DNA from 4 places in the Streptomyces sp. NPDC015144 genome. Region 1 is predicted to be linked to each of the others. Evidence: riboswitches for the same ligand, from Rfam matches in the RefSeq annotation. Region 1 holds a riboswitch; each other region holds the start of a gene.

Region 1 (7,508 bases):
GGCGGCGAGCGGATTGCCCATGAACGTCGGGCCGTGCGCGAGCACCGGCACCTCGCCGCGCGAGATGCCCTCCGCCACCCGGGAGGTGCACAGCGTCGCCGCCATCGTCAGATAGCCGCCGGTCAGCGCCTTGCCCACACACATCACATCGGGCGAGACACCGGCGTGCCCGGCGGCGAACAGCTTTCCGGTCCGGCCGAACCCGGTGGCGATCTCGTCGAACACCAGCAGCACGTCGTTCGCGTCGCACGCCTCGCGCAGCACCCGCAGATACGCGGGGGAGTGGAAACGCATTCCGCCCGCGCCCTGCACCACCGGCTCCACGATCACCGCCGCCAACTCCTCGGCGTACTCGGCGATCAGTTCCCGCAGCTGTCGCTCATAGGCGGCGTCCGGCTTCGCGTCGAAGCCGGCCGGCGGCTCGTCGGCGAAGACCTGACGGGGCAGGACGCCCGACCACAGCTCGTGCATCCCGCCCTCGGGGTCGCAGACCGACATCGGCTGCCAGGTGTCCCCGTGATAGCCGCCGCGCCAGGTCAGCAGCCGTCGCTTGGCGGGCCGACCGGCCGAACGCCAGTACTGCAGGCACATCTTGACCGCGACCTCGACCGCGACCGACCCCGAGTCGGAGAGGAAGACGTGCCGCAGCGGCTCCGGGGTGATTTCGACCAGCCGGGAGGCCAGTCGCACGGCGGGCTCATGGGTGAGCCCGCCGAACATCACATGGCTCATCCGGTCCAGCTGCCCGCGGGCCGCCTCGTTGAGGACCGGGTGGTTGTAGCCGTGCACCGCGGACCACCAGGAGGACATGCCGTCCACCAACTCGGTCCGTCCGTGGGCAGGTTCGGCCAGTCCGAGCCGTACCCCGGACGCGGACGCCACGACCAGCGGATCCTGACGCCCCGGCATCGGGCCGTACGGATGCCAGACATGGGCCCGGTCCAGGGACCTCAGCTCGGCCGGGGAGAGCGGCTCAGGCATTGGGGGCGAGATCCGTCCCCGCGCCGCGTCGGCGGACCGCCACCAGATCGGTGCGGGCGGCCGGCACCTCGGTGGGGGCGGCCTGATCCGCCTCGGGCGTCCCCTCGCAGGGGGCGCATCCACCGGCGTGCGAGCCGCATCCGCCGCCCTGCTCCGACCGGTGCGCGGGCAGCGTCGTCGTGCCCGCGCCCTCCACCTCGAAACCGGCGTCCGCGATCATGTCCAGATCCGTCTGGCCCGCCTGGCCCTCGCTGGTCAGGTAGTCGCCCAGGAAGATCGAGTTCACCAGGTGCAGGGCCAGCGGCTGCATCGAGCGCAGATGCACCTCGCGCCCGCCGGAGAGCCGCACCTCCACGTCCGGGCAGACGAACCGGACCATGGCCAGGATGCGCAGGCAGTGCTGCGGGGTGAGGTTCCACTCCTTGGCCAGCGGCGTCCCCTCGAACGGGATCAGGAAGTTCACCGGCACCGAGTCCGGGTCCAGCTCACGCAGCGAGAAGACGACGTCCACCAGATCGGCGTCGCTCTCTCCCATGCCCGCGATCAGCCCGGAACACGCCGAGAGCCCGGCGGACTGGGCCTGACGCACCGTCGCCACCCGGTCCGCGTAGGTGTGGGTGGTGGTGATGTCCCCGTACGTCGCCTCGGACGTGTTGAGGTTGTGGTTGTACGCGTCGGCGCCGGCCGACCGCAGCCGCTCGGCCTGGCCGTCGGAGAGCAGACCCAGGCAGGCGCACACCTCGACGCCCTCGTTCTGCTCCTTGATCGCCTCGATGGTCTCCGAGACCCGGTCGACGTCGCGGTCCGTGGGACCGCGGCCGCTCGCTACCAGGCACACCCGCTTGGCCCCGCCCGCCACTCCGGCCGCGGCGACCTTCGACGCCTCGTCCGGCTTCAGCCAGGTGTACTTGAGGATCCCGGCCTTGGAGCCGAGCCGCTGCGAGCAGTACGAGCAGTCCTCGGGGCACAGCCCCGACTTGAGGTTGACCAGGTAGTTGAGTTTCACGCGCCGCCCGAACCACTGACGGCGTACCTTCCCGGCCGCGGCCACCACTTCGAGCAGATCGTCGTCCGAGGTCGCCAGCACGGCGAGGGCTTCTTCACGGGTCGGCAGCTCACGCCGCAGGCCCTTGTCCACCAGTGTGGTCAGGAGGTCCATGGCGAAGATCCTGTCCTACCGGCGTCCCGCAGCCAAGGAGGAACCGGACAACAGTGCCTGTCGAGGGTGTGTGTATTGCCACACCATGACCGGCGGTTCCCACGGTTAGGGTCTGTGAGCTGCCTACAAAAGGGACCGCTCATGCCCTTCGACCCGTTCGGCTGGATCGACGCCGAGGCACGCCGTCGTGCCGATGCCGGACTCGTCCGTGTCCTCCGCCCCCGGCCCGCCGCCTCCGGGCTCCTGGACCTCGCGAGCAACGACTACCTGGGGCTGGCCAGACACCCCGACGTCACGGCGGCCGCGGCGGCCGCCGCACACGAATGGGGCGCGGGTGCGACCGGTTCACGGCTGGTCACCGGCTCCACCGCGCTCCACGCCGAACTCGAACGGGAACTGGCCGAGTTCTGCGGCTTCGAGGCGGCCCTGGTGCTGTCGTCCGGCTACGCGGCCAACCTCGCCGCCGTCACGGCGCTCACCGGACACGGCTCGCTGATCGTCTCCGACGCGGGCAACCATGCCTCGATCGTGGACGGCTGCCGGCTCTCCCGCGCCCGGACCGCCGTCGTCCCGCACGCCGACCCCGAGGCCGTACGCAAGGCCCTGCGGACACGGGACGGGCGGGCGCTCGCCGTCACGGACTCCGTCTTCTCGGTCGACGGCGACGCGGCCCCGCTGGCCGAACTGGCCGAGGTCTGCCGCGCGGAGGACGCCGCCCTGCTCGTCGACGACGCACACGGCCTGGGCGTGCTCGGGCCCGGCGGCCGGGGGGCGCCGGCCGCCGCCTCGCTCGCGGGCACCGCCGGGACCGTGACCACCCTCACCCTCTCCAAATCCCTGGGCAGCCAGGGCGGGGCCGTCCTCGGACCGGCCCGTGTCATCGAACACCTCGTCAACACGGGCCGGACGTTCATCTTCGACACCGGTCTCGCACCGGCCGCGGCGGGCGCCGCCCTGGCGAGCCTGCGGCTGCTGCGCCGCGAACCGGAACGGCCCGGCCGGGCCCGCGCGGTGGCCGCCACGCTCCACGAACGGCTGACCGGGGCCGGGCTGACCGCCGTACGCCCCGACGCGGCCGTGGTGTCGGTGCGCGCCCCCTCCGCGGACGCGGCGGTGCGCTGGGCGGCCGACTGCCGCGCCGCCGGGGTCGCCGTCGGCTGCTTCAGGCCCCCGTCGGTGCCGGACGGGGTGTCCCGGCTCCGGCTGACCGCGCGCGCCGACCTGACCGAGGAGGAGATCGCCACTGCTGTGTCGACCGTCCTGCGCACCGCGCCCGCCGGCTGACCGCACTCGCCCCGTACGTGTCCGTCGGCCGGGGTGCGACGGCGTGCCGCGCGGTCCGGTGAGGACCGCGCGGCCCCTCCCTTCCGTCGGGCCGGACGGGCCGGAGCCGATCAGGGAGGGGGCCGCGCCGGACGGTCCGGCGCCGAACGCGATACGCGGCCGCGACCGCGTGGCGGGCCGGCCGGGGCTCAGCCGACCCGGCCGTAGTAGACGCTCCTGCTCCAGATCTTCTCCAGCCTCACCACGGCGCCGGCCTTCGGGGAGTGCCAGATCCGGTTCTCCCCGGCGTAGATCCCGACGTGGTAGACGCTGCGGCCGGAGTGGAAGAAGACCAGGTCGCCCCGGCGCCGGTCCGAGGACCGGACGTGCTTGGCCCGGTTGTACTGCTGCTGGGCCGTGCGGGGGAGCGTCCTGCCCGCCTTCTTGAACGCGTAGAGCGTCAGGCCCGAGCAGTCGAAGCGGTGGGGGCCCGCGGCGCCCCAGCGGTACGGTGAGCCCTTCTTCGACGCCGCGATGTCGAGCGCCTTCATCGATACGGTCGCGGCCTGGGCCTCCGTAGGGGCGCCCGGCGCGAACATGGTGCCGCCGACGGCGGCGAGAGTGAGGACCGAGGCCGTGCCGGCCCGGGCGAGCAAGGACGGGACATGAACCTGCGCAGACATGCGCAACCCTTCGTCAGCCGCCTGTGAAGGGTGACCTGTCGGGTTCGGGCCTGCGAAGTCGCCCGGCCGCGTGGTGCGGCTTCACCCCGAGGGTCGTCCGGTGTGCCCGGGCCGACCCGTTGTGCTCGGGTCCTCCACTCCTGCCGATCCACTTTCGTCGACCAGGCATCCGGACGGCGGCAGGACTCGGCGTCCACCCGGACCGCCCCGCCGCGGTGGCGGGGGCTTGTCGTCCCAGGGATCTTGACCCACGGGCCGGTGGATTTCCGAGCTGAAAAACGGATATGTGAGGCTCCTCACGGCTGATCCATTCGGGTGGACATCTGTCCTTCCGGACCGTCGCCGGATGATCGGACCGGCGCGGTACCAGCGGCGGAAGCGCTGGTTCCAGCCGTGGTCCACGCGAAACGCGCAAGTCGAGCGGTCTCTTGCGCAGGGGACTTCCTACGCCGAACGAGCGAGGAAATCCGATCACCGTGTCGGGTGTGTCGCCCCCCTGGACGGGGTGCGGGCCGAGGGCGGTGCGGTGGGCCGCGCCGCCCACGGCGGAGCGTACGCTCCGGTCAACCGGTGGGAGCCGGTGGCACGGTGACGCGCCCGGCGCGGCGCTCGCCGTCCAGGACGCGCAGCGCCCGGGCGAGTGTCGCGGCGTGGATGTGTGCCTCCCCACGCTCGTGCATCAGCGTCAGGGCGTCCCGTAGTGCGACCGCGTGCGAGGCCAGCGCCTGTGCGGCGCGCAGGGCGCCGTAGGTGTCGCTGCCCCGGGCCGGGTTGATCCGCCCGACCTGGTCGACGACATCGAGGTAACGGTCGATGAACTCCCCCTCGGCCCTGGTCAGCGCGGGAAGCGGCCGGGGCTCCGGCGGTCGCATCGGGCGGTCACCGCGCGCCGTGCGGTGCGCGGACGGCGTTCCGGTTCTCCAGGACATGGTCCACCAGGCCGTACGCCCGGGCCCCGGCCGCGTCGAGGATCAGATCGCGCTCGATGTCCTCGGCGATCCGCCCGGCGTCCTGCCCGGTGTGCCGGGCCAGCAGGTCGACGAGGAGCGCGTGCAGCCGTTCCATCTCCCGTGCCTCGATGGCCAGGTCGGACGGCTGACCCCGCATCGGCTCGGGAAGTTCGGGTTGGCGCACGAGCACCCGGGCGCCGGGCAGCGCGTGCCGACGGCCGGGCGTTCCGGCGGCGAGCAGTACGGAGGCGCAGGGGCCGGCCTGGCCGAGGCAGAAGGTCTCCACCTCGCAGTTCACGTACCGCATCGTGTCGTAGATCGCGGACATGGCCTCGAACGAGCCGCCGGGGGAGTTGATGTAGAGCGAGAGGGGCCGGTCGGGGGCCGCGTGCTCCAGATACATGAACTGCGCGATCAGGTCCGAGGCGGCGGCGTCGTCGACCGGGGTGCCGAGGAAGACGATCCGCTCGGCGAGCAGCTTGGAGTACGGATCGAAGGTGCGGACACCGTCCGCCGTGCGCTCGGTGAACTCGGGCAGTACATGGCGGGCTGCGGGGCGGAACGGCATGGCGACGCCTCTCTTCCGGAACGGTACGGGCCGGGCCCTGGGCGGGCTTCCGTGAAAAATGTACAGGACGTACAGAAAGAGGAGGGGGTATTCGGCCATCGATCTGGCCCGCCCGCCGACCGGTTCCACGAGGTGGCCGAGGCGCGCGGGAACGCCGTGAACCCGCCGAACGGGCAGGCGTGGAGAGGCGATCCGGCCGTTGCGTGGGCTTCCGGTCCTGGCCGGAAAACCCCGGGCGAGGGGCGTCGACCGGCCGGGAGGGCCGGTCAACGCCCCTGGTGCCTCACGGAGATGTGCGGTCGCACGGCCGGGGCCGTCGCCGTGGTCGGCCGCCAGTCACTCCCGGCGGCGATGGGCTGCGCGCCAGGGGCGCAGTGCCCTGGGCGGCATGCCGAAGGACAGGGTGCCGGTGAGTCGGTGGGCGAAAACAGGGGACGGGGGCGAAGGGGTGGGCGGGGCGACGGCGATCCGGCGCGGAAGCCCGACGGTCAGGCCCCGACCAGGCGGATCGCCGCGGCCGGGCAGACGGCGGCCGATTCCCTGACGTCGTCGTGGTGGGCGGGGTCGGGGGTGTCGGTGAGCAGTTCGACGATGCCGTCGTCGTCCTGGTCGAAGACATCGGGGGCCAGCAGGACGCACTGACCGGAGGCGACACACTTGGGCCGGTCGACTTCCACACGCATCGGCTTCTCGTTTCCGTTCGGGGGAGAGGGGCGGTTCACCAGGTGACGGGCAGCGCGTAGACGCCGTAGACGAAGCCGTCGTGCTTGAAGTCCAGCCGGTCGATACCGGTGGCCGCCCGGAGCGTGGGGACGCGCCGGTAGAGCGTGCTGTACACGCACTGCAACTCGACGCGGGCCAGCGGCTGCCCCAGGCACTGGTGCACGCCGAACCCGAAGGCGACGTGACGGCGGGCGTCGCGGGTGAGGTCGAGACGGTCCGGGTCGGGGAAGGCGTCGGGGTCGCGGTTGGCGATGTCGTTGGCGAAGACGATGCCCTCGCCCGCGCGGATGGTGAGGCCGTCCACCTCGATGTCCGCGAGCGCCACCCTGCGGCGGCCGGAGTGGGTGATGTTCAGGTAGCGCAGCAGTTCCTCGACCGCCGCGGAGACCACCGCGGGGTCTTCTGACTCGCGCAGCAGGGCGAGTTGGTCCGGGTTCTCCAGGAGGGCGAGGGTGCCCAGCGCGATCATGTTGGCCGTCGTCTCGTGCCCCGCGCCCAACAGCAGGACGCCCATCCGCGCGGCCTCGTGCCGAGTCATCTCGCCGGTGGCCACACGTTTGACGGCGAGTTCGGACAGGAGGTCGTCGCCGGGTGCCGCGCTCTTGGCGGCCAGGAGGCCGTCGAGGTAGTCGGTGAGCGCCTCGGTCGCCTCCCGCACCTCGTCGGGCGTCGATGTGCGCCGGACGATGACCTTGGTGCGGCGCTGGAAGAAGTCGTGCTTCTCGTACGGGACGCCCAGCAGCTCGCAGATGACCAGGCTGGGGACCGGAAGCGCGAACGCCTCGACCAGGTCGACGGGTTTGGGTCCGGCGAGCATCCCGTCGATCAGGTCGTCGACGATCCGCTGGATCGCCGGCCGCAGCGCGTTCATCCGCCGGACCGCGAAGGGGGCGGTCACCATGCGGCGCAGCCGGGCGTGTTCGGGATCGTCCATGTTGATGAACGTGGGGTCCCGCTGGTCCCGGTCCCTCATCCCGGCGTTGCGGTGCGGGAAACCCGGGAGCGCCGGGTCGGAGCTGACGCGCGGATCGCCGAGCAGCGTGCGCAGATGATCGTGCCGGGTGATCAGCCAGGGGCTGCTTCCGTCCCAGATCCGGACCCGGGTGACGGGGCTGTCGGCCTGGAGCGACCGCAGCGCGGGCGGCGGGTCGAAGGGGCAGCCCGCCGCCCGGGGGCTGGGG
Region 2 (7,508 bases), on a different contig from region 1:
GGGCCGAGGTGGAGTCGGCACTGGGCCGGATACGCGAGACCGCCATCCCGGTCCTCAACATCGACCTGATCTACGGCATCGACGGCCAGACCGAGGAGAGCTGGCGCGCCTCGCTGGACGCGGCGCTGGCCTGGCGGCCGGAGGAGCTGTACCTCTACCCGCTGTACGTGCGCCCACTGACCGGTCTGGGACGGCTCGGCACCGACGAGGGGGCGGCGGACGCGGCCTGGGACGAGCAGCGGCTGAGGCTGTACCGGGCGGGCCGCGACCACCTCCTGGCGCACGGCTACGAGCAGGTCTCGATGCGGATGTTCCGCCGCGCCGACGCCCCGCGTGCGGAGGGTCCGGACGACTACGCCTGCCAGACCGACGGCATGATCGGCCTGGGCTGCGGCGCCCGCTCGTACACCACGGCCCTGCACTACTCCTTCGACTACGCGGTGGAGATGCGGGAGGTGCGGGCGATCATCGACGGCTACACCGCCACCGAGGACTTCTCCCGCGCCGAGGTCGGGCGGTACGTGGACGGGGACGAGGCGCGCCGCCGCCATCTCCTGCAGTCGGTGCTCCAGGCCGAGGGGCTGGCCCTGGCCGAGTACGAGGAGCGGTTCGGCACCTCGCCCGGCGCGGACTTCCCCGAGGAGCTCGCCGTGTTCGAGGCGCGCGGCTGGCTGGACACCTCGGCCGGGGCGTCGGGGCTGCTGCGTCTGTCCCCCGAGGGCCTGGCCCACTCCGACGCCCTGGGCCCGGAGCTCTTCTCACCCGCCGTGCGCGCCGCGATGGCCGCGTACGAGCTGAAGTGAGCGCGTCGATGGAGCTGACGATCCTGTACCGGGGCCCGCTGGCCTCGTGCGACTACGACTGCCCGTACTGCCCGTTCGCCAAGCGGCGCGACAGCCGGGAGCAGTTGCGGGCCGACCGGGCGGCGCTGGAGCGGTTCACGGCGTGGGTGGCGGAGCAGACCGGCGACCGGATCTCGGTGCTGTTCACGCCGTGGGGCGAGGGCCTGGTCCGCTCCTGGTACCGCCGGGCACTGGTGGAGCTGGCGGGGCTGCCGCACGTGGCCCGGGTGGCGATCCAGACCAATCTGAGCAGCCGTACGGGCTGGCTGGCCGAGGCCGGAGCGGCGGGGCGGGAGAAGATCGCCCTGTGGTGCACGTACCACCCGGGGCAGACGCCGTACGAGCGGTTCCTCGCCAAGTGCGGGGAGCTCGGCGCGCTCGGGATCCGGCACAGCGTCGGGATCGTCGGGCTGGACGCCCACATGGAGGAGGCGCGGCGGCTGCGGGCCGCGCTGCCCGGGGAGGTCTATCTCTGGGTGAACGCGGCGGAGGGCCACCGCTACACCGACGCGGAGGCGGACCGCTGGACGGCGATCGATCCGCTCTTCCCGTACAGCCGTGATCCGCACCGCTCGGCCGGGCTGCCGTGCCGGACCGGTGAGTCGGTGATCTCGGTGGACGGGGAGGGCACCGTGCGGCGCTGCCATTTCGTCCCGGCGCCGCTCGGCAATCTCTACGACGGGAGCTACCGGCGGGCGCTGCGGCCGCGCGCCTGCCCGCTGGCGGTCTGCGACTGCCACATCGGCTATGTGCACCTGGAGACGCTGCCGCTGTACGACGTCTTCGCGGGCGGGGTGCTGGAGCGGATACCCGCCTCTCCGCGGCTGCCCGGCGGGCGTGGCTGAGCTTCGGCCACGTCCGCCGGGCGGCCGCGGTGCGTCGGGAGCGGGTCCGCGGGGCTACAGCGGCAGCAGGTCGGGGCGCTTGGCCTCGACGTGGTCGCCGGACGACTCGCCGCGCAGCCGCCGCCCGATCCACGGCACCAGGTGCTCGCGCGCCCAGTGGATGTCGTCGCGCCGGACCTCCAGGGTGCCGCGCTGGGCCTGCGGGGGCCATTCCTGGTCGGGGTCGGCCGGTACGTCGATGCCGAGGACCTGGGCGGCGCGCAGCGCGACCCTGGTGTGCCCCTCCGGCGACAGGTGGAGCCGGTCGTCGTCCCAGGCGCGCCGGTCCTGGACGGACCGCAGCGACCACAGGTCCAGGACCGGGCAGTCGTAGCGGTCGGCGATGGCCCGCACATGGGCGGTGTACGTCGCGACTTTCCCGCGGAGATGGCGCAGGACGGGGATGCCCCGGGTGTCGAAGCCGGTGGTGACCATGACCGTGCCGACCGCGCCGGTGAGTTCGGCGACGGCGCGCTCGAAGCGTTCGGCCACGTCGTCGGGGTCGGTGCCCGGCCGGATGATGTCGTTGCCCCCCGCGCAGAAGCTCACCAGGTCGGGGGCGAGCTCCTTGGCACGCGGCACCTGCTCCTCGACGATCTGGTCGAGGAGACGTCCGCGTACGGCGAGATTGGCGTATCGGAATTCCGGGTGTGCGGGTCCTTCGGCGTCGTGTGCCGTATCGGGGTCCGGGAGTTGGTCCGCGAGAAGTACCGCGAACCGGTCCGCCCAGCCGACGAATGTTCCGTCCGGGCCGGGGTCACCGACTCCCTCGGTGAAGCTGTCGCCGATCGCCGCGTACGACCCGATGACGCCCTGTCGGTTGTTGACGCCACGCTGCATTTTTCTCGAATCGTCTGCCACAAGCGCTTATCCTGCACCGTCGAATGTGACCTACGCGACCGTAATAAAGGGTTGACGGGTGGTGACATAGGCCACCCGGTCAGTTTTTGGCAAAGGGGGAATAGGCGGAAGGGGCGGTGCGCCACCGCGCACCGCCCCTTCCTTCGTCCTGCTCCGGGTCACGCTCAGACGTAGATGCCGTGCGAGGCCAGGTAGGCGATCGGGTCGATGTCCGAACCGTACTCGGGACCGGTGCGGACCTCGAAGTGGAGGTGCGGGCCGGTGACGTTGCCGGTGGCGCCCGAGAGGCCGACCTGCTGGCCGGCGCTCACGGACTGGCCCGCCGAGACGGAGAGGGAGGACAGGTGGCCGTACTGCGAGTAGTGGCCGTCGGCGTGCTTGACGACGACCTGGTTGCCGTAGGCGCCGCCCCAGCCGGCGGTGACGACGGTGCCGGAGGTGATGGCCTTGACGCCGGTGCCGGTGGAGACGGGGAAGTCGATGCCGGTGTGGCTGCCGCTGGACCAGTTGGAGCCGGAGGCCCGGTAATTGGTGGTGTGGCTGCCGGGGACCGGGTGGACGTAGCCGGAGCCGGTGTTCTCGGTGGCCGGGGCCTCCTTGGTGGCCGGGGCCGGGGCCTCCTTGGCGGCCGGGGCCGCCGGGGCGGGCTGCTCGGCGGCCGGGGCGGCCTTCGACGGCGCGGCCGCACCGGTGGGAGCGGCCGTACCGACGGCGGCGGCGCCGAGGGTCAGCTTCATCCCGGGGAGGATCAGGCTGGGGTTCTTGCCGACGACCTCGCGGTTGTCCTGGTACAGCTTCTGCCAGCCGCCCGCGACGTGGTGCTCGGCCGCGATCTTCGACAGGTAGTCGCCGGGGACGACGGAGTACGTGGTGGGCGCGGACTGCGGGGCGGCCTTCGGCGCGGTGTGCGCGACGGGGGCCTGCTCCGGCGCGGCGGCCTGGTCGGCGGCGTGGGCGCCGGTGGCACCGAGCAGCGGCAGTGCGATGACGGCGCCACCGGTGCTGACCGCGGCGAAACCGCGAGCGATGGGGCCGATCTTGGGACGGCGGTGCTTACCCGTGATGGGCATGGCGTCTTTCCTCTCCGGCGCCTGCGAGGTGAGCTGTCGGGTTCGGGCTGGAGATGCCCGGCCGCACGGTGTGCGACTTCACCCCGAGCCGTCCGGATCTCTCCGGCCAGCGGCCTACCTGGTTCCCCCGCTCCTGCCACGCGATAAGTGGATGTGAATTCCGGTCGGCGGCAGGATTGGGCGGGCCGTCCGGAATGCGGTGACCGTAAGCGAGCCGGGACGGCGAGAACAAGCACCGGGTTCCCCGCCGGTATTCCTTTTCGGGAATTCGGTAGGGAATTCCGGTCACCCTCCGTGGATTACGGATCTTGTTGTTCCGCGCGGCGAACGGAATTCCCGTCCCGCCCGCCGCCACACACCGTCACGAATATGATCCCGCTCACGGGGCACCGGCCATCCCTCTTATAAGCGGGAGATGTTCGTAAAAAGTGCGCATTACGGACATGGCGGGGCGGTCAGTCCCGTCGCAGGCGCAGCACCCGCGCGTCGAGATCGCCCCGGAGGCCGGTGTGCAGCCCCCGGTGGAGCAGGACCGATCCGTGGTGGACCGCCCCGGTGTCCTGGCAGGTGTACGTGGCCGCGGGGTCGACCCCGCGCAGCCGCAGGGCCGGCGGGCGCTCCCCGTACCGCTGGGCCTCCAGCCACATCAGCACCACGGTCTCCTCGCCGTGTACGTACTGGACGGCGCTGAGTCCGCCGCGCGGTTCGCGCAGCCGGTACAGCGCGCCCTGCTGCACCACGGGGCGGATCTCCTTGTAGAGATCCACCCAGCCACGCGCCTCGGCCAGCTCCTCCTCGCTCCATTCGGCGAGGTTCCCGCCGATGCCGAGCACTCCGGCCATGGCGCTCACGAACCGGAAACGCAGCGAACTGACCCTGCCGTTGAGCTGCCGGTTCGGGCTGTCGGTGACCCAGGCGGCCATCACCCGGGCGGGGTGGAGGTGGCTGAACCCCTCCTGGATGGCGAGCCGGTCGAGCGGATCGGTGTTGTCGGAGGTCCACACCTGGTCGGTGCGGGAGAGGATGCCCAGGTCGATCCGGCCGCCGCCGCCCGAGCAGGACTCGAAGGCGACGTGGGGGTGCGCGGCCCTGAGCCGGTCGATCAGCGCGTACAGGGCGTCCACATGAGCGGTCCAGATCCGCTGCGGGTACTCCTCACCGGGCCAGCCGGGGTCGGTGAAACAGCGGTTGAAGTCCCATTTCACGTAGTCGACGGGGGTGCTGGAGAGCAGTGCGTCGAGCTGCTCCCAGAGGTACTCCCGGACATCGGGCCGGGCCAGATTGAGCACCAGCTGGTTGCGGTACTCGGTGCGGGTCCGGCCGGGGACGTGCTGGACCCAGTCGGGGTGCGCCCGGTAGAGGTCGCTGTCGGGGTTGACCATCTCCGGTTCGACCCAGATGCCGAACCGCATGCCGAGTGCGTGCACCTCGTCGGCGAGCGGCTTCAGCCCGCCGGGGAACCGGTCCGGGTTCGGGGTCCAGTCGCCGAGCCCGGCCCGGTCGCTGGTCCGCCGCCCGAACCAGGCGTCGTCCACCACGAACAGCTCGACCCCCATGTCCGCGGCGCGCCGGGCCAGGGTCCGCTGCTGGTCCAGCGAGATGTCGAAGCCGGTCGCCTCCCAGGAGTTGTAGAGCACCGGCCGAAGGGTCCCGGCGTCCGGGATCACATGGGCCAGCTGCCAGGCGTGCCAGGCCCGGCTGGCCCCGCCGAAACCCTGATCGCTCCAGAGCCCGGCGAAGACGGGCGTGGTGTACGACTCCCCCGGGGCGAGCCGGAGCAGTCCGGACTCGTCGTGCCCCGCGCCGCCGGTGATCTGTACGAGGCCGTCGGGCAGCCGCTGCACGCAGATCCGCCAGGAGCCGGACCAGCCGAGCGCACAGCCGTAGACCTCGCCGCTCTCCTCGGTCGCCGCGCCGTCGGCGTCCAGCGCGGCCCACGGCAGGTACTGGTGGCCGGTGTGGCCGCGTCTGCTGGAGATGACGCTCTCGCCGTGGAGCAGCTCCGCGCGCTCGATCCGGGTCTCGGCCGACCAGCGGCCGTGCAGCCGGCTGATCCGCCAGCCGTCCCGGGCGGGCAGCGACCAGGCGGCCGCGTCGGCGCGCAGCAGTTCCAGCGGCGGGCCGTCCGGGCCGGTGTGGGCGACGGTGGCCCAGCGCTCCACGACGTCGGAGTCGTCCCGCATCCGGTAGTGCAGGGTGAGGCCGAGCCGGTGCACGGCGTCGGTGAAGCCGATCCGCAGTTCGTCGCCGTCGGTCTCGGCACCCCGGAAGGTCCACTCGGTGCCGCGGACGAGCGGGGTGCGGACCGAGAGGGCGGGGCGGACGAACCGGGGGCCGCCCTCGACCGGGTACTCCTCGTGGCCGTCGAGGGGGGATTCGAAGCTCCGGTGGAGGAGGTCGGGTACGGCCGCCAGGGCCTCGGCGGCCGCGAGGCCGATCCTCGGGCCCCAGTGCAGATGGAGCAGCTCGTCCCGTTCGGTCAGAGTCAGTGCGTAGCCGCTGTTCTCGCCGGTGAGCAGCCAGGTGCGGCCGGTACGGCCCGTCTCGATCATCGCGCCCCCATTTTCCGACAGTTCCGCACATCATCGGCCGACGGGAGGGTGCGGGCAACGGTGCCTCGGGGGACGCGTCGGCTGGGCGGGCCGCCGGGCGGACCCGGGTTCGCCCGGGTATCGACAGCCGGGGCCCGAGATGGTTGCCTGAGGAATCGATGCCGTAGGGTCGCGGCAGTCGTGCCGCCGACGACCACGACGGCGCCGGACATTCCTGGAGTAACCGTGACGCAGCAGCTGCCGCAGACACCGTCGACGGAGCCCGAACTGGCGGGTGTCCGCAACTTCCGCGACGTGGGCGGTCTGCCCACCGTGGACGGCCGGCGGGTGCGGTACGGGCGGCTCTTCCGCAGCGGTCACCTGGCGCACGCCACCACCGAGGACGCCGCCTTCCTGGGCGGCCTGGGGCTGCACACGGTCTTCGACTTCCGCAACTCCGCCGACCGCCGCCTCGACGGCGCGGACGTGGAGCTGCCGGGCGTGCGGAACGTGAGCATCCCGCTCTCCGACCCGGCCGACGGCGCGGAGTTCTGGCGCATGGTCCGGGACGGCGACATGGACCAGCTGCGTTCCGTCCTCGGCGACGGCAAGGGGGTGGACCGGATGGTCGCCTCGTACCGGTCGATCATCCGGGAGCGCACCGCCGAGCACGGCCGGGTGCTGCACGCCCTGGCCGAGGACAGCGTGCCCGCGCTGATGCACTGCGCGGCGGGCAAGGACCGGGCGGGGCTGTCGATCGCGGTGTCGCTGCTGGCCGTCGGGGTCGAGCGCGAGGCCATCGAGGCCGACTACCTCAAGTCCAACGACGCGCACCGCCGCTACCGGATACGTCGCAGCGACACCTCGCCCGCCGGGATGTCGGCCGAGGTCATGGAGTTGCTGAACCCGCTCTTCGGCGCCCGCGCCGAGTATCTCGCCGCCGCCTTCGACACCATCGAGGAGACCTGGGGCTCCACGGAGCGGTACTTCTCCGAGGGTCTCGGTCTCGCCCCCGAGACCCGTGAGCGGCTGCGCGACCGGCTCCTCGACCGGGCGTGACCGGGGCCGTTCAGCCCTTGCCGGCCACCTCGAACAGCAGGTAGAGGAAGGCGGCGACGACGTGACCGGCGACGAGATAGGCGATGAGCCGGATCACGATGCCGCGCGGGAACCGGGACTCCTGGGCCTCGTAGTGCTTGCTGGAACCGAGCGGGTCGTAGTTCTCGGAATCGGACATGACGGTCCTCTCTGGCGACCGGGAACCGGTCTCAGTGGTGGATGCCGCCGCCGAGGCACAGCTCGGCGGCGGGGCTCTGCAGC
Region 3 (7,508 bases), on a different contig from region 1:
GGCGACATCGACCCCGAGCAGACCCTCGCCTGGATCGAGAAGTACTTCGGGTCCATCCCGTCCCACGACGGCAAGCAGCCGCCGCGCGACGGCACGCTCCCGGAGATCATCGGTGAGCAGCTGCGCGAGGAGGTGCGCGAGGAGGTTCCGGCGCGTGCCCTGATGGCCGCCTACCGGCTGCCGCACGACGGCACCCGTGAGTGCGACGCGGCGGACCTCGCGCTGACCGTCCTCGGCGGCGGCGAGTCCTCCCGGCTCCACAACCGTCTGGTCCGCCGTGACCGTACGGCGGTGGCGGCCGGCTTCGGACTGCTGCGGCTGGCCGGCGCGCCCTCGCTGGGCTGGCTGGACGTGAAGACGTCCGGCGGCGTGGAGGTTCCGGAGATCGAGGCCGCGGTCGACGAGGAGCTCGCCCGGTTCGCCGCCGAGGGCCCCACGCCCGAGGAAATGGAGCGCGCGCAGGCCCAGTTGGAGCGCGAGTGGCTGGACCGGCTCGGTACGGTCGCCGGGCGCGCCGACGAACTCTGCCGGTTCGCGGTGCTGTTCGGCGACCCGCAGCTCGCCCTGACCGCGGTGCAGCGGGTGCTCGACGTCACCGCGGAGGAGGTCCAGGCGGTCGCCAAGGCCCGGCTGCGCCCCGACAACAGGGCGGTGCTGGTCTACGAGCCGGTCGAGGCGGCCGAGTCCGCGGACAGCGACGACACCGACGCGCAGGAAGGAGCCGGCAAGTGACCGACGCGGCGACTGGAGTTTCGATGCAGTACCACCCGCAGCCGGCCCCGGGCGTCGCCCGCCCCTGGGCCTTCCCCGCGCCGGAGCGGGGCGCCCTGCCCAACGGTCTCACGGTGCTCCGCTGCCACCGCCCCGGCCAGCAGGTCGTGGCGGTCGAGATCTTCCTCGACGCCCCGCTGGAGGCCGAGCCCGAGGGGCTCGACGGCGTGGCCACGATCATGTCGCGGGCGCTGTCCGAGGGCACCGACAAGCGCACCGCGGAGGAGTTCGCGGCCGAGCTGGAGCGCTGCGGCGCCACGCTCGACGCGCACGCCGACCACCCCGGTGTCCGGGTCTCCCTGGAGGTCCCGGCCTCCCGGCTGGCCAAGGCGCTCGGGCTGGTCGCCGAGGCGCTGCGGGCGCCCGCCTTCGCCGACAGCGAGATCGAGCGGCTGGTGCGCAACCGGCTCGACGAGATCCCGCACGAGCAGGCCAACCCGGCCCGCCGCGCCGCCAAGCAGCTCTCCAAGGAGCTCTTCCCGGCCGAGGCGCGGATGTCGCGCCCGCGCCAGGGCACCGAGGAGACGGTGGAGCGGATCGACGCGGCGGCCGTCCGGGCCTTCTTCGACGCCCACGTCCGGCCGTCCACCGCGACCGCCGTGGTCGTCGGCGACCTGACCGGCATTGACCTGGACGCCCTGCTCGCCGACACCCTCGGCGACTGGTCGGGCGAGGCCGCCGCGCCCCGCCCGGTGCCGCCGATCACCGCCGACGACACCGGCCGGGTGGTGATCGTCGACCGTCCGGGCGCGGTCCAGACCCAGCTGCTGATCGGCCGGATCGGTGCCGACCGCCACGACAGCGTGTGGCCGGCCCAGGTGCTCGGCACCTACTGCCTCGGCGGCACGCTCACCTCCCGCCTCGACCGGGTGCTGCGCGAGGAGAAGGGCTACACGTACGGAGTGCGGGCCTTCGCCCAGGTGCTGCGCTCGACCGCTGCGGACTCCGCCTCGGGCGCCACCGGCGCCGCGATGCTGGCCATCAGCGGTTCGGTGGACACGGAATCCACCGAGCCGGCGCTCAAGGACCTGTGGACGGTCCTGCGGACCCTGGCCGCCGAGGGCCTCACCGACGAGGAGCGCGAGACGGCGGTGCAGAACCTGGTGGGTGTCGCGCCGCTGAAGTTCGAGATGGCGGCCTCCGTCGCGGGCACCCTCGCCGACCAGGTCGAGCAGCATCTGCCGGACGACTACCAGGCGCAGCTGTACGCCCGCCTCGCGGAGACCGGCACGGTCGAGGCGACCGCGGCGGTCGTCAACGCCTTCCCGGTCGACCGGCTGGTCACCGTCCTGGTCGGTGACGCGGCGCGGATCGAGGAGCCCGTCCGGGCCCTGGGCATCGGCGAGGTGTCGGTCGTCACCGGCTGACCCGCCGGCTTCTCGGCCCTTCCCGGCTCTCCCCTGCCACGGACCGGTACGGGGCAGGGGAGAACCGGTGGACAGCAGGGCATGGGTGCGGATCCCGCAAGCAAGATGTGCGGGATCCGCACCTTTTGTCCGTTCCGTGGTGAGGTTGCCCGTCTGCCCTGTGGGATGCGCTACAAAATGGCCTGTCCGTTTGGTGGATGTAAGTGCCCCCGTTTAGCGTCGGCTCGACTGTTCGTCACTCGTATGCCGCATCAGGGGCGTACCGGACAGTCATCGCCGAGTCCCCGTCCGGCGCGAGCCCGGGGAGCCGGGGACCCATGTAGTCCCTGGGGTGAATCGGACGCCTGAGCCCCGAGAGGCCGGGGTGTCCGTAGGAGACCTTCCTGCTCCGAACCCGTCAGCTAACCCGGTAGGCGAGAAGGAAGGAAAGGACCAGCCACTTCATGGCGTTCACCCGTGCCACGGGGAAGCATCGTGCCCCGAGCCGACTGACGCGCAGGGGCGCGAAGGCCGTCGGCGTCGCGACCCTCGCCACCACCGGTGTCATCGGCGGTCTGGCCGCCCCGGCCGTCGCCGCGGAGTCGGAGTCCGCCGCTGTCGAGGACACCGGCCTCACCCAGGTCCTCACCATCGAGAAGACCCTTGCCGAGCGGATCGGCGCCCAGGCCGACGCACAGGCGAGCCAGGCCGTCGCCACGGCGAAGGCCAAGGCCGAGGCGCACAAGAAGGCTGAGGCGCGCAAGAAGGCCGAAGCCAAGAAGAAGGCCGAGGCGAGGGCGGCGGCGGCGGAGCGCGCCGCCGAGTCCCGCGCCGGTACGGCCCGCGTCGCCCGGTCCGCCGAGCGCACGGTGCCGGGAGCCTTCCGTCTCCCGGTCGCCGGTTCGTACGTCACCACCGGCTACAAGTCCGGCGGCTCGCTCTGGTCCTCCGGCAGCCACTCGGGCGTCGACTTCCACGCCGCCTCCGGCAGCTCCGTCGTCGCCGTCGGCGCCGGTACGGTCGTCGAGGCCGGCTGGGGCGGCGCGTACGGCAACAACATCGTGCTCCGGATGACGGACGGCACGTACACGCAGTACGGCCACCTCTCCTCGATCGGGGTGTCGGTCGGCCAGAGCGTCGCCGCCGGCCAGCAGATCGCCCTCTCCGGCTCCACCGGCAACTCCACCGGCCCGCACCTCCACTTCGAAGCCCGCACGACGCCGTCGTACGGCTCCGACCTGGACCCGGTCGCGTATCTGCGCGCCCACGGCGCCGCCCTCTGACGGACGCTCCACCGAAGGCCCCGGACCCGCGCGTCCGGGGCCTTCGGCATGCCTGCCGCACGGTGCGGGTGACCCCTCGCCCACGCGACCGCTCCCCGACGTCACCGCTCTCCGATGCGACCGGTCCGCGGCCGGAAGATATTCATCGATTCCCGCCCGGCATCGGAAATGCCGCCGCATTGCAATAGAGTCACGGAACAGGTGTTGGGCGGCCGCGTTTCGCGGGCATTGAGGCGGAGGTTCGGGCATGCGCATTCCCGCGCATTCGGTAAGCACAGCGATTCGTGACGACATCGTCTCCGGAGTCTTCGCGCGCGGCAGCCGGCTCACGGAGGAGGTGCTGGCCCGCCGGTACGGGGTGTCCCGCGTCCCGGTCCGCGAAGCGCTGCGCACCCTGGAGTCCGAGGGCTTCGTGGTCTCCCGCAGGCACGCGGGCGCCTGCGTCGCCGAGCCCACCGACCTGGAGGCGGCCGACCTGCTGGAGGTCCGGACGCTGCTGGAGCCGCTGGGTGCCGCCCGCGCGGCGCGCCGTCGCACCGAGGCCCACCTCAAGGTGTTGCGCGGCCTGGTCCGCCTCGGCCACGACCGGGCGCTGCGCGGCGAGGGCGAGGACCTGCGCCCACTGGGCGGCTGGTTCCACGAGACGCTGGCGCAGGCGTCCGGCAGCCCCGGCCTGATCGCCCTGCTCGGCCAGTTGCGGCACAAGATCGCCTGGATGTACGTGGTCGAGCCCCCGGACCGGCCGGTGGACTCCTGGGCCGAGCGCGGGGCCATCGTGGACGCGGTGGCGCGCGGCGACGCGGACCGGGCCAGGGCGCTGGCTGCCCATCACGCGGAGCGGACCGCCGCCGCGCACCGGCTGCGGCCCCGCCCGCCCGGCCCGCGCGCGGGAAACCCGGTGAGGGGGCCGCAACATCCCGTAAACAGTGCGGGTGTCCGCACTTAACAAGCGCACCGTAGAAAGAGAGGTGCTCCGGTCCGGCCGGGATATTTCCCCGGCAGGCGGGGAGGGATTTTCCCGTGGTCGAAGGTGGAATTCATCCGCTGGTGGAAGGGGAGGAATCCCCGCTATCCCTTTCCTTTCCGGCGGAATTAGTCGCGGCATGAAAAAGCCGCGGCTCCGGTTCACGGTGCCGCGGCTCTCTCGGAGAGGGTGCCTCAGACGGTCTCCGGGAGCTCCTCGAGTCCCTCGGCGACCAGCTTCGCCAGACGGTCCAGAGCGGCCTCGGAGTCGTCCGCCTCGGAAGCGAGCACGATCTCCTCGCCGCCCTGCGCGCCGAGCCCGAGCACCGCGAGCATGGACGCGGCGTTCACCGGGGAACCGTCGGCCTTGGCGATCGTCACGGGGACGCCGGAGGCCGTGGCGGCACGGACGAAGATGGAAGCGGGGCGGGCGTGCAGGCCCTCGGCCCAACCGACGTTGACGCGGCGCTCAGCCATGGTTCTGCCCTTCAGGAATCACTAGTTGTCTAGACCATTCTCGCACGTGGTGCGCGGTGCTCCGGCCGAGCCCCGGGACGCCCGACGACGTGCGTGGTGCCCCTTGATCGGCTCTCCCAGACTGCCCCGGCCCCGGTACGTACGCGACCGCTGGCGGAGTCGTACGCTTTGCCCATGGAGCCCGCCCCGGAGCAGAGCCCGCCGCATGCCTATCCCGCCCACTGGGAGGCGGACGTGGTGCTCCGCGACGGTGGCACCGCGCGGATCAGGCCCATCACCACGGACGACGCCGAGCGGCTGGTCAGCTTCTACGAGCAGGTCTCCGACGAGTCGAAGTACTACCGGTTCTTCGCCCCGTACCCCCGGCTGTCCGACCGGGACGTGCACCGCTTCACCCACCACGACTACGTCGACCGGGTGGGGCTCGCCGTCACGGTCGGCGGCGAGTTCATCGCGACCGTCCGCTACGACCGGATCGACGAGCGGGGCAGGCCGGCCTCCGCCCCCGCCGACGAGGCCGAGGTCGCCTTCCTGGTCCAGGACGCGCACCAGGGCCGGGGTGTGGCCTCGGCCCTCCTCGAACACATCGCGGCCGTCGCCCGCGAGCGCGGCATCCGCCGCTTCGCCGCCGAGGTGCTGCCCGCCAACACAAAGATGATCAAGGTGTTCCGGGACGCCGGATACACCCAGCGGCGCAGCTTCGAGGACGGTTCCGTCCACCTCACCCTGGACCTCGAACCGACCGAGGAGTCCCTCGCCGTCCAGCGCGGCCGCGAGCACCGGGCCGAGGCCCGCTCCGTGCAGCGCCTGCTGGCCCCCCGCTCCGTCGCCGTCATCGGCGTCGGCCGGGCCCCCGGCGGCGTGGGCCGCACCGTCCTGCGCAACGTCCTGGCCGCCGGCTTCACCGGCCGGACCCACGCCGTCAACAACGCCTTCGCCGCCGGACAGGAGACGATCGACGGCGTCCCCGCCCACCGCTCCCTCGGCGAGATCGGCGAACCGGTCGACCTCGCGGTCGTCGCCGTACCCGCCGACCGCGTCCCCGAAGCCGTCGCGGACTGCGGCGAGCACGGGGTGCAGGGCCTGGTCGTCCTCTCCGCCGGCTACGCCGAATGGGGCGCCGAGGGCCGCGACCGCCAGCGCGAACTGGTCCGGCAGGCCCGCTCGTACGGCATGCGGATCATCGGACCGAACGCCTTCGGCCTCATCAACACCGCGGAAGCGGTACGGCTGAACGCCTCGCTCGCCCCCGAGCCGCCCACCCGCGGCCGGATCGGCCTGTTCACCCAGTCCGGAGCGATCGGCATCGCCCTGCTCTCCGGCCTCTACCGGCGCGGCGCGGGCCTGTCCACCTTCATCTCCGCCGGCAACCGCGCCGACATCTCCGGCAACGACTTCCTCCAGTACTGGTACGAGGACCCCGACACCGACGTGGCCCTGCTGTACCTGGAGTCGATCGGCAACCCCCGCAAGTTCACCCGCCTCGCGCGCCGCACCGCGGCCGTCAAGCCGGTCGTCGTGGTCAAGGGCGCCCGGCACAGCGGCTCCACCCCGCCCGGCCACGCGGTGCCGACCCGGCGGATCCCGGACGCGACGGTCTCGGCGCTGATGCGGCAGGCCGGCGTGATCCGGGTCGACACGGTCACGGAGATGGTCGACGCGGGGCTCCTCCTCGCCGACCAGCCGCTGCCCGCCGGCCCCCGGGTCATGATCCTCGGCAACTCCGAATCGCTCGGCCTCCTCACGTACGACGCCTGCCTCGCCGAGGGGCTGCGCCCGCGCCTGCCCCTCGACCTCACCACCGCCGCCACCCCGCAGGACTTCCGGAACGCCCTGACCGAGGCGCTGGCCGACGACGGCTGCGACGCCGTGATCGTGACGGCGATCCCCTGGGTCGGCGAGGACGGCCGGGCGGAGGCGGGCGACGGGGAGGTGCTGGCGGAGGCGCTGCGCGCGGCCGCGGCCACGGGCCCGGCCAAACCGGTGGCCGTCGTGCACGTGGAGATCGGCGGACTCGCCAAGGCCCTGGCCGCCGCCAGCGGCACGGTCGCCCGCCCGTCCGCGCCCCGGACCGCCCCGGCGGACCAACAACGGGACCCACAGACCTCATCGGCACCGCAGAAGGACGGCGCCCCGGGCCGCATCCCCGCCTACCCCGCCGCCGAACGGGCGGTCCGCGCCCTGGCCGAAGCCGTGCGGTACGCCCAGTGGCGGCGGCAGTCCGCCGTCCCCGGCAAGGTGCCCGAATTCCTCGACGACACCATCGACGAGCCGGGCACCGCCCATCTCATCGACACCCTCCTCGGCCCCGACCCCGACCCCCGGGGCCGGCAGCTCGGCACGGAGGAGGCCCGCGAGCTCCTGGCCGGCTACGGCATCACCGTACGGCCGACGCTCCCGGCGCCCGGCCCGGACGCCGCCGTCGCCGCGGCCGCCCGGCTCGGCTACCCCGTGGCGCTCAAGACCACCGCCCCCCACCTGCGCCACCGCGCCGACCTCGGCGGCGTCCGGCTCGACCTCGCCGACGAGGACGCGCTGCGCCGGGCCTACGGCGAGCTGACCGGGCTGCTCGGCGGCCCCGCCGAACTCCAGCCGGTCGTCCAGTCCATGGCGCCGCGCGGGGTCGACACCGTCGTACGGGCCACGATCGACCCGGCGGCCGGCGCCG
Region 4 (7,508 bases), on a different contig from region 1:
CGCCCGGACGCCGTCGACGTGGTCAAGGATCCACTTGATCTTCCCGCCGGAGAAGTACGTCGCCGGGGGCAGCCCCGTCTTGTGCCGGATCACCTCCCCGTGCCCGGCGTCCTCCAACGACTTGGCGATCGAGTCGGTGCGGGTGTCCTGCCACACGATGGCGTTGCAGTACGGCCGCCCGGTGCGCGGATCCCACACCACGGTCGTCTCGCGCTGGTTGGTGATCCCGAGGGCGTGCAGGTCCGTGCCGCTCAGCCCGCCGGTGCGCAGCGCGGTCTGCATCACCGAGTTGGTGCGCTCCCAGATCTCCACCGGGTCGTGCTCCACCCAGCCGGGGCGGGGCATGATCTGCTCGTGCTCCAGCTGGTGCCGGGCCACCTCGTTGCCGCCGTGATCGAAGATCATGAAGCGGCTGCTGGTGGTGCCCTGGTCCACCGCGCCGATGAAGTCCGCCATGGCATGCCGCCTCTCCTGGGTCCCGGTCCGCCGCGCGGACCGGCGCTCATTTCTCGGGCAGTACGGGGATCCTGCCCTCCGGCTCCTCCTCGGGCGAGGGCAGGAAGGTGCTGATGAGGACCTTGTAGACGAACGCCCCCACCGGGCCGCCGACCAGCGGGCCGATGATGGGCACCCAGAAGTAGAGCTCCCCGTACTGGTCGCGCCAGGCGCCGCCGTATCCGGTGAGGAAGCTCGCGAGCCGGGGGCCGAGGTCACGGGCCGGGTTGATGGCGTATCCGGCGTTGGTGCCGAACGCCATGCCGATGGCCACCACGATGAGCCCCACGACGAACGGGCCGAGGTTGGCGCCCGGCGGGGTGTTGAGGAGGTCGGTCACCGCGAAGATCAGCAGGACGAGGATCGCGGTGCCGATGACCTGGTCGCGGAAGGCCCCCCACTCATGGATCGGCAGCGCGTGGTTCCCGTTGGCGGGCAGGGTGGAGAACACCGCCTGTGTCTTGATCGTGTGCCCCGGGTCGACCTTGGCCAGCGCCTCCGAGTAGTTCCACCGGACCAGCAGCGCCGCCACGAACGCGCCCGCCAGTTGGGCGAGCGAGTAGGGCGCGACCTTCCTCCAGGGGAAGCCCTTGAACGCGGCCAGCGAGACCGTCACCGCCGGATTGAGGTGGGCGCCGCTGAGGCGGCCCGCCACATAGACGCCGAGGGTGACCCCGAGCCCCCAGGCCCAGGCGATGCTGTCGTGGTTGCCCAGACCTCCCGGCGGATCGGTGAGCGCGCCGCCCGCCGCGACCTGGGCCACGACCCCGCAGCCGAAGAGGATGAGGATCAGGGTGCCGAGGAACTCCGCGGAGAGCTCCCCGGCGAGTCCCGAGTTCCTGAGTCGCCCCATGGGGAACTCGCTTCCTGTCGGTCCGCGGGGATAGGGGTCGTGGATACGGATTTGAGCGTAAAGGGAGGTATGTGATTCCGCATGCGGTTCACGGCCCTCCCGGACCGGGGGTGCCATCGGACAGGACACCCGGTGGGGGTATCGTCGGGCCCGTACCGCAGGACTCTTACGACCAGGGATTCGAGGCAGCCGTGGATCGCGGACGGACCCGCGCACCGGGAGCGTTCCGGTTGCTCGTGCTCTGCGCCGCCCTGTTCGGGCTGTTCCTCATGCACGGAGCACCGGCCGGCGCGGCGGCGGGCTGCCACGACGCCGGGACGGCGATCGCCGCCGCTCCGGGTACGGCGACGGCCGGTGGCCACGCCGCCATGGCCGAGGGGCACGGCTCCGAGCGGGTGGCCGTCGCGGCGCCCGCGGCGGACGGCGAGTCCTGCGTCTTCACCCAGTCCCGGGACCGGGTGCTGCCCCTGCTGACGGCGCTGGGGCTGCTGGTGCCGGTCACGGGCGTGGCCTCCGGTGCCCGCACCGCCGTACGGGGACCGGCGCGGCGAGGACCGCCGTTCGCCGGCCGGGGGCTGCTGCTCCAGGTGTGCGTCGCGCGGACGTGACAGGGATCCGCCGGTCCACGGCCTTCGGGCCGGTCCGGCCGGACCTCCCTGCCCTTCCGCGCCACGGACGTGGCGCGCCCACACACCTGGAAAGAGAACCGCGATGTCTGCTTTCGCGCCCTTCGCCGCCCGCCGCCGTACGCTCGCGGCGGTCGGCACCGCCGCCGTGCTCGCCCTGGCCCTGACGGCTTGCGGCTCTTCCGACGACTCCTCGGACGGTTCGTCCATGCCGGGCATGGACCACGGCTCGCCCAGGGCCTCCGCCCCGGCCGCCGCCGGTACGTTCAACGACGCGGACGTGGAGTTCGCGCAGCAGATGATCCCGCACCACCAGCAGGCCATCGAGATGGCGCGGCTGGCCGACGGCCGGGCCGCCGACGCCGAGATCAAGAAGTTGGCCTCCGCGATCGAGGACGCGCAGGACCCCGAGATCAACACGATGAAGGGATGGCTGACGTCCTGGGGCAAGCCGCTGCCCGACGCCTCGATGGGTGACATGCCCGGGATGGACCACGGCTCGGACGGCGCGGGCATGCCCGGAATGATGTCCGACAAGGAGATGGACGGCCTCGAGGCGGCCAGGGGCAAGGACTTCGACAGGAAGTTCGCCCGACTCATGATCGGCCACCACGAGGGCGCCGTCACCATGGCCGAGAAGGAGCAGAAGGACGGCAGGAACGCCGACGCGAAGAAGCTCGCCGAGGCCGTTGTCACGGCCCAGACCGCCGAGATCGAGCAGATGAACAAGATCCTCGACCGGCTCTGACCCGCAGGGGGCGCGGGTTCCCGTACGTCCTTCGTACGGGAACCCGCGCCCCGGCCGCTCAGGCGGAGTCCGCCGGTGCGGCGAGCAGCTCGGCCACCTCCTCGGGGGTGGTCTCCCGCAGCTCCTCGTCGACCAGCAGCCACCGGGTGATGGAGACCGCTTCGAGGAACGGCAGATCGTGGCTGGCGATGAGCAGCGCGCCCTCGTAGGACTCCAGGGCGCTGGTCAGCTGCCGCACACTGGCGATGTCGAGATTGTTGGTCGGCTCGTCCATCATCAGGAGCTGCGGGGCCGGCGCGGCGAGCATCGTGGCCGCGAGCGCGGCACGGAACCGCTCACCGCCCGAGAGGGTGCCCGCCGGCTGCTCGGCCCGCTTCCCCTGGAAGAGGAAGCGGGCGAGCTGGGAGCGGATCTGGTTGTCGGTGACCCCGGGAGCCAGCCGGGCCGTGTTCGCCGCGACGCTCAGCTCCGGGTCCAGCACATCGAGCCGCTGCGGGAGGAACCGCGTCGGGACGAAGGTCCTGGCCTCGCCGGACAGCGGGGCCAGCTCACCGGTGAGCGTGCGCAGCAGTGTCGTCTTCCCCGCGCCGTTGCGGCCGACGAGCGCGATCCGCTCCGGGCCGTTGACCTGGAGCGTGCCCTCGCGCAACCGGCCGAACCGCGGGCGCAGTTCGTCCAGGGTCAGCACGGTCCGTCCGGCGGGCACCGCCGTGTGCGGCAGCCTCACCCGGATCTCGGCGTCGTCGCGGATCGCGTCCGCGGCCTCCTCGCGCCGCTCGCGGGCCTCGTTGAGCCGGTCCTCGTGGAGGCCGCGGAGCTTGCCCGCCGACTCCTGGGCGGACCGCTTGCGGCGGCCCGCCAAAATCTTCGGCAGGCCACCGTCCAGCTCAGCCTTTTTGCCGGTGCGTTGACGCCGGGCCAGCTTCGTCCGGGTCTCCTCCAGTTCGCGCTTCTGGCGGCGCACGTCCGCCTCGGCGGCGCGCAGCGTCCGCCCGGCCGCCTCCTGCTCGGTGGCCACGGCCTCCTGGTACGCGGACCAGCCGCCGCCGTACCAGTTCACCGAACCGGCGCGCAGCTCGGCGATGCGGTCCACGCGCTCCAGCAGTTCACGGTCGTGGCTGACCACGATCAGCACGCCCGAGTGCCAGGAGTCGACGGCTTCGTACAGCCGCCGGCGGGCGAACAGGTCCAGGTTGTTGGTGGGTTCGTCCAGGAGGACGACGTCGGGGCGTTCCAGCAGCAGCGCCGCGAGGCGCAGCAGCACGGTCTCCCCGCCGGACAACTCGCCCACGGTGCGGTCGAGTCCGATGTCGCCGAGGCCGAGCGAGCCCAGGGTCGCCAGGGCCCGTTCCTCCACGTCCCAGTCGTCGCCGATCGTCTCGAAGTGCTTCTCGTCGACATCCCCGGACTCGATGGCGCGCAGCGCCTCGCGCCGTTCGGCGATGCCGAGCGCGTGGTCCACCCGCAGGGTGGTGTCGAGGGTGATGTTCTGCGGCAGGTGGGCGAGGCTGCCGCCGATGGTCACCGTGCCCTCGGACGGGCGCAGTTCGCCGGTGAGCAGCCGCATCAGGGTGGACTTGCCCGCGCCGTTGTTGCCGACGAGCCCGATCCGGCCGCGGCCGACGCTCAGCGAGAGCCCGTCGAAGACCGTGGTGCCGTCCGGCCACCGGAAGGTCAGTGCCGAGCAGGTGAGGGAGGCGCTGGGGGCGGTGGGTGTCGCCATGGATTTCCTCGCAGTCGTGATCGCAATGAAGGGGGGATTCGTATGCGAGCACCACGCGGCGACCGAGCAGCGGAGAAGGATGCGGCTGTCCTGGAAACGAGGGACGGCTCATGCATCGAGGTCGCATCCACGCGGCGGCCACGGGCAGTGCGGAAACACTGCGACGACGTGACAGTCATACGGCGAGAGCCGTACGGCGTGGTGTTCGCGGACCTCAGATGCGCAACGTCCACCTCTATCGGAGACAACAGGACACGAAAACCATAGCGGCAGAGGCAGTGGTTGGCAATGCTCGCCGGTCCGGCGGGGCGGAGCCCGGAACGCCGCTCCCCTCTCCCCGTGGTGCGAGTCACATTTCGCCCCCGACCGCCGTGCCGCATGCCGCGGATCCCTTTGCCCGCAAGGGTCGTCACCGGGTCGGTGTGAGGTGGATTACCGGAAATGAAATGACTTGATCTTGTTGGGCAATTACATGCGGAAAAAGGGTCTTGTCCCCTTCGGATTCTCTCGTCTACGGTCTTCGTCAATCCGGACGGAACGCCGAATCCTGCCGCTGTCCGGAGCATTCCGACCACTCGTGTACGGCAGGAGCGGGGAACCCAGGTACACCGCCGGTCCGGACATCCGGACGGCTCGGGGTGAAGCCGCGTCGACGCGCGGCCGGGCAGCTCCAGCCCGAACCCGACAGCTCACCTCGCAGGCGACGGAGAGGAACCACCATGTCCTTCACCGGTACGCGCCACCGTCGCGCCGCCACCTCGCTGACCAGGGGATTCATAGCCGTGGGTACGGGAGCGGCCGCCCTGCTCCTGCCGCTGCTCGGTGCCCAGGCCGCTTCGGCGGCGCCGACCGCCGCGCCCGCCGCGCGAACCGCGGCGTACACCGACGACCTGGACGGCTGGATCAAGGAGTCGCTGGCCGTCATGGCCGAGCACGGCATCCCCGGCAGCTATGAGGGGATCCACCGCAACGTCATGCGCGAGTCCTCCGGCAACCCGCTCGCCGTCAACAACTGGGACTCCAACGCCGCCGCGGGGACCCCTTCCAAGGGTCTGCTCCAGATCATCGATCCGACGTTCCTCGCCTACCACGTGCCCGGCACGTCGACGGACAGCTTCGACCCCGTCGCCAACATCACCGCCGCGTGCAACTACGCCGCCGACCGGTACGGCTCCATCGACAACGTCAACGGGGCCTACTGAACCGTCACTCCGGGGCGGACCCGGCCGCCCGTTCCGGAGCCGCGCGGGGCGGAACGGGCACCGTGGCCGCCGCCCCGTTCCGTACCGCCTGCACGGCCGCGTCGTGCAGGCGGCGGCTGTCCTCCTCCGAACAGCACGCGACGGGGCTGCCCGCCATGGTGAACCAGTCGATCGCCCCCGAATACTGCACCGTGATCTGGGCCGTGTCCTCGGCCCAGGTCGTGTGCACGGTCAGTTCCCCGGACAGGACACCGACCTCCTCCGTCAGCACGCCGCCGTGCCCGGAGAACACACCACACGTAGTCCATGACGCCCAAGTCATGCATCCAGGCTGGCACCGGGGCGGCGAATGCGCGACCCATGGGCCCCGTGCCCGCGCCCGATGCCGACCGGGGGAAAAATTCCCGGGGTCCGGCCTTCGGTTCCCGCACCCCCCGATCCTTCGACGTCCTCTGCTCAGTTAGCGCCAAATCGTCGAAACTGATCACTAGAACAACGAATTCCGAAGGTGAACACCTCTTGACCTGCGGAACACGTCGGGATTGCATAGCGCGCTGGGAGCGACGAAACCACTCATCACGTCCTCGTCTGGAGGCGATACCGCTCCCGCGCTCAAACACCGCACTTTTTGATCGGAACCGCACGATGACCGACACGCTCAGCGCACCTCAGGCGCTCGCCCCGGCGACCGGCCCCACTCCCCAGAAGCTCAAGCGCTCCATCGGCGTCGTGGGCGGCACACTGCTCACGCTGTCCTGCGTGACCCCCGCCTCGACCCTCTTCGTGGTCGTGCCGGACCTCTTCTCCAGCCTCGGCACGTACACCGCCCTGACCATCGCCATCGGCTCGCTGCTCTGCATCGCGGTCGCCTTCTGCTACTCGGAACTGGGCACCCTCATCCCCAGCGCCGGCGGCGAGTACGCCATGGTGTCGACCATGGCGGGACGGCTCGCCGGATGGCTCGTCTTCGTGCTGTCGCTGCTCGTCGTGATGATCGTGCCCCCGGTGATCTCCATGGGGACGGCCGACTACCTGGCGCCCATCGTGCACATCCCGGCCCCCCTCGCGGGCGCCGGGGTCATGCTGCTGGCCACCCTCGCCGGCCTGCTGGACCTGCGCGCCAACGCGTGGATCACCGGAATCTTCCTGGTCCTCGAAGTGATCGCGGCGGGTGTCGTCGCCGTACTCGGCTTCGCCCACACCGAGCGCGGCGCGTCCTCGCTGGTGCACGGCACGGTCGCCTCGGCCGGCGGTTCCCACTCCACGGTCACCGCGATGATGGTCGTCTCCGGACTCGCCATCGCGCTCTTCATCACGCAGGGCTTCTCCACCGCGGTCTACCTCTCCGAGGAGCTGGAGAATCCCCGCCGCAACGTGGCCCGCACCGTGCTCGCCACCCTCGCCATCTCCACCGCCGTCATCCTGATCCCGGTCATCGCCATCACCATGGGCGCCCCGGACCTGGCGGCCCTGACCTCCGGCGACCTCAGCACCATGGTCACCGCCTGGTCCAACTCGGCGGTCGGCACCTTCGTCAGCCTCTGCGTCGCCCTTGCGATCATCAACGCGGGCATCGTCATGGTCATCCAGAACTCCCGGGTGCTCTTCGCCTCGGCCCGTGACAAGGCGTGGCCGGCACCGGTCAACAACGCCCTGTCCCGGCTCGGCCGGTTCGGCTCGCCGTGGGTCGCGACCCTCCTCGTCGGCGTCCCCGGCGCGGCGCTCTGCTTCGTCAACCTCGACACCCTGTACGGCGTCACCGGCGTCTCCGTCACCGCCATGTACCTGTTGGTCGCCGTCGCGGCCCTGCTCTGCCGCCGCGGCGCGCACCGCGAGGCGCAGGCCTGGCGGATGCCGCTCT

The links. A riboswitch is a leader RNA that binds a small molecule or an ion and turns the genes downstream of it on or off. The one in region 1 is predicted to bind cyclic di-AMP.
Positions count from the first base shown of each region.
Region 2: linked by a shared signal. The riboswitch ahead of ACF08W_RS01240 (peptidoglycan DD-metalloendopeptidase family protein) and the one ahead of ACF08W_RS18990 (C40 family peptidase) in region 1 are both predicted to bind cyclic di-AMP.
Region 3: linked by a shared signal. The riboswitch ahead of ACF08W_RS28435 (M23 family metallopeptidase) and the one ahead of ACF08W_RS18990 (C40 family peptidase) in region 1 are both predicted to bind cyclic di-AMP.
Region 4: linked by a shared signal. The riboswitch ahead of ACF08W_RS02740 (transglycosylase SLT domain-containing protein) and the one ahead of ACF08W_RS18990 (C40 family peptidase) in region 1 are both predicted to bind cyclic di-AMP.

Region 1 covers NZ_JBIBUU010000010.1:128,888-136,395, reverse strand. The annotation lists gene ACF08W_RS19005 (adenosylmethionine--8-amino-7-oxononanoate transaminase) at 1-981, opposite strand, end outside; gene bioB (biotin synthase BioB) at 974-2,140, opposite strand; gene ACF08W_RS18995 (8-amino-7-oxononanoate synthase) at 2,282-3,424, shown strand; gene ACF08W_RS18990 (C40 family peptidase) at 3,613-4,086, opposite strand; cyclic di-AMP (ydaO/yuaA leader) riboswitch at 4,090-4,256, opposite strand; gene ACF08W_RS18985 (hypothetical protein) at 4,650-4,958, opposite strand; gene ACF08W_RS18980 (ATP-dependent Clp protease proteolytic subunit) at 4,966-5,604, opposite strand; gene ACF08W_RS18975 (ferredoxin) at 6,093-6,287, opposite strand; gene ACF08W_RS18970 (cytochrome P450) at 6,323-7,508, opposite strand, start outside.
Region 2 covers NZ_JBIBUU010000001.1:289,738-297,245, reverse strand. The annotation lists gene ACF08W_RS01255 (STM4012 family radical SAM protein) at 1-803, shown strand, start outside; gene ACF08W_RS01250 (STM4011 family radical SAM protein) at 812-1,687, shown strand; gene ACF08W_RS01245 (SGNH/GDSL hydrolase family protein) at 1,742-2,587, opposite strand; gene ACF08W_RS01240 (peptidoglycan DD-metalloendopeptidase family protein) at 2,752-3,657, opposite strand; cyclic di-AMP (ydaO/yuaA leader) riboswitch at 3,661-3,817, opposite strand; gene ACF08W_RS01235 (alpha-galactosidase) at 4,113-6,209, opposite strand; gene ACF08W_RS01230 (tyrosine-protein phosphatase) at 6,435-7,247, shown strand; gene ACF08W_RS01225 (DUF6126 family protein) at 7,258-7,425, opposite strand; gene ACF08W_RS01220 (XRE family transcriptional regulator) at 7,457-7,508, opposite strand, start outside.
Region 3 covers NZ_JBIBUU010000020.1:107,094-114,601, forward strand. The annotation lists gene ACF08W_RS28425 (M16 family metallopeptidase) at 1-732, shown strand, start outside; gene ACF08W_RS28430 (pitrilysin family protein) at 756-2,138, shown strand; cyclic di-AMP (ydaO/yuaA leader) riboswitch at 2,403-2,568, shown strand; gene ACF08W_RS28435 (M23 family metallopeptidase) at 2,582-3,400, shown strand; gene ACF08W_RS28440 (GntR family transcriptional regulator) at 3,648-4,346, shown strand; gene ACF08W_RS28445 (HPr family phosphocarrier protein) at 4,559-4,840, opposite strand; gene ACF08W_RS28450 (GNAT family N-acetyltransferase) at 5,015-7,508, shown strand, end outside.
Region 4 covers NZ_JBIBUU010000001.1:621,322-628,829, forward strand. The annotation lists gene glpK (glycerol kinase GlpK) at 1-456, opposite strand, end outside; gene ACF08W_RS02720 (MIP/aquaporin family protein) at 503-1,348, opposite strand; gene ACF08W_RS02725 (hypothetical protein) at 1,540-1,956, shown strand; gene ACF08W_RS02730 (DUF305 domain-containing protein) at 2,060-2,722, shown strand; gene ACF08W_RS02735 (ABC-F family ATP-binding cassette domain-containing protein) at 2,781-4,445, opposite strand; cyclic di-AMP (ydaO/yuaA leader) riboswitch at 4,974-5,161, shown strand; gene ACF08W_RS02740 (transglycosylase SLT domain-containing protein) at 5,165-5,647, shown strand; gene ACF08W_RS02745 (hypothetical protein) at 5,652-5,969, opposite strand; gene ACF08W_RS02750 (APC family permease) at 6,293-7,508, shown strand, end outside.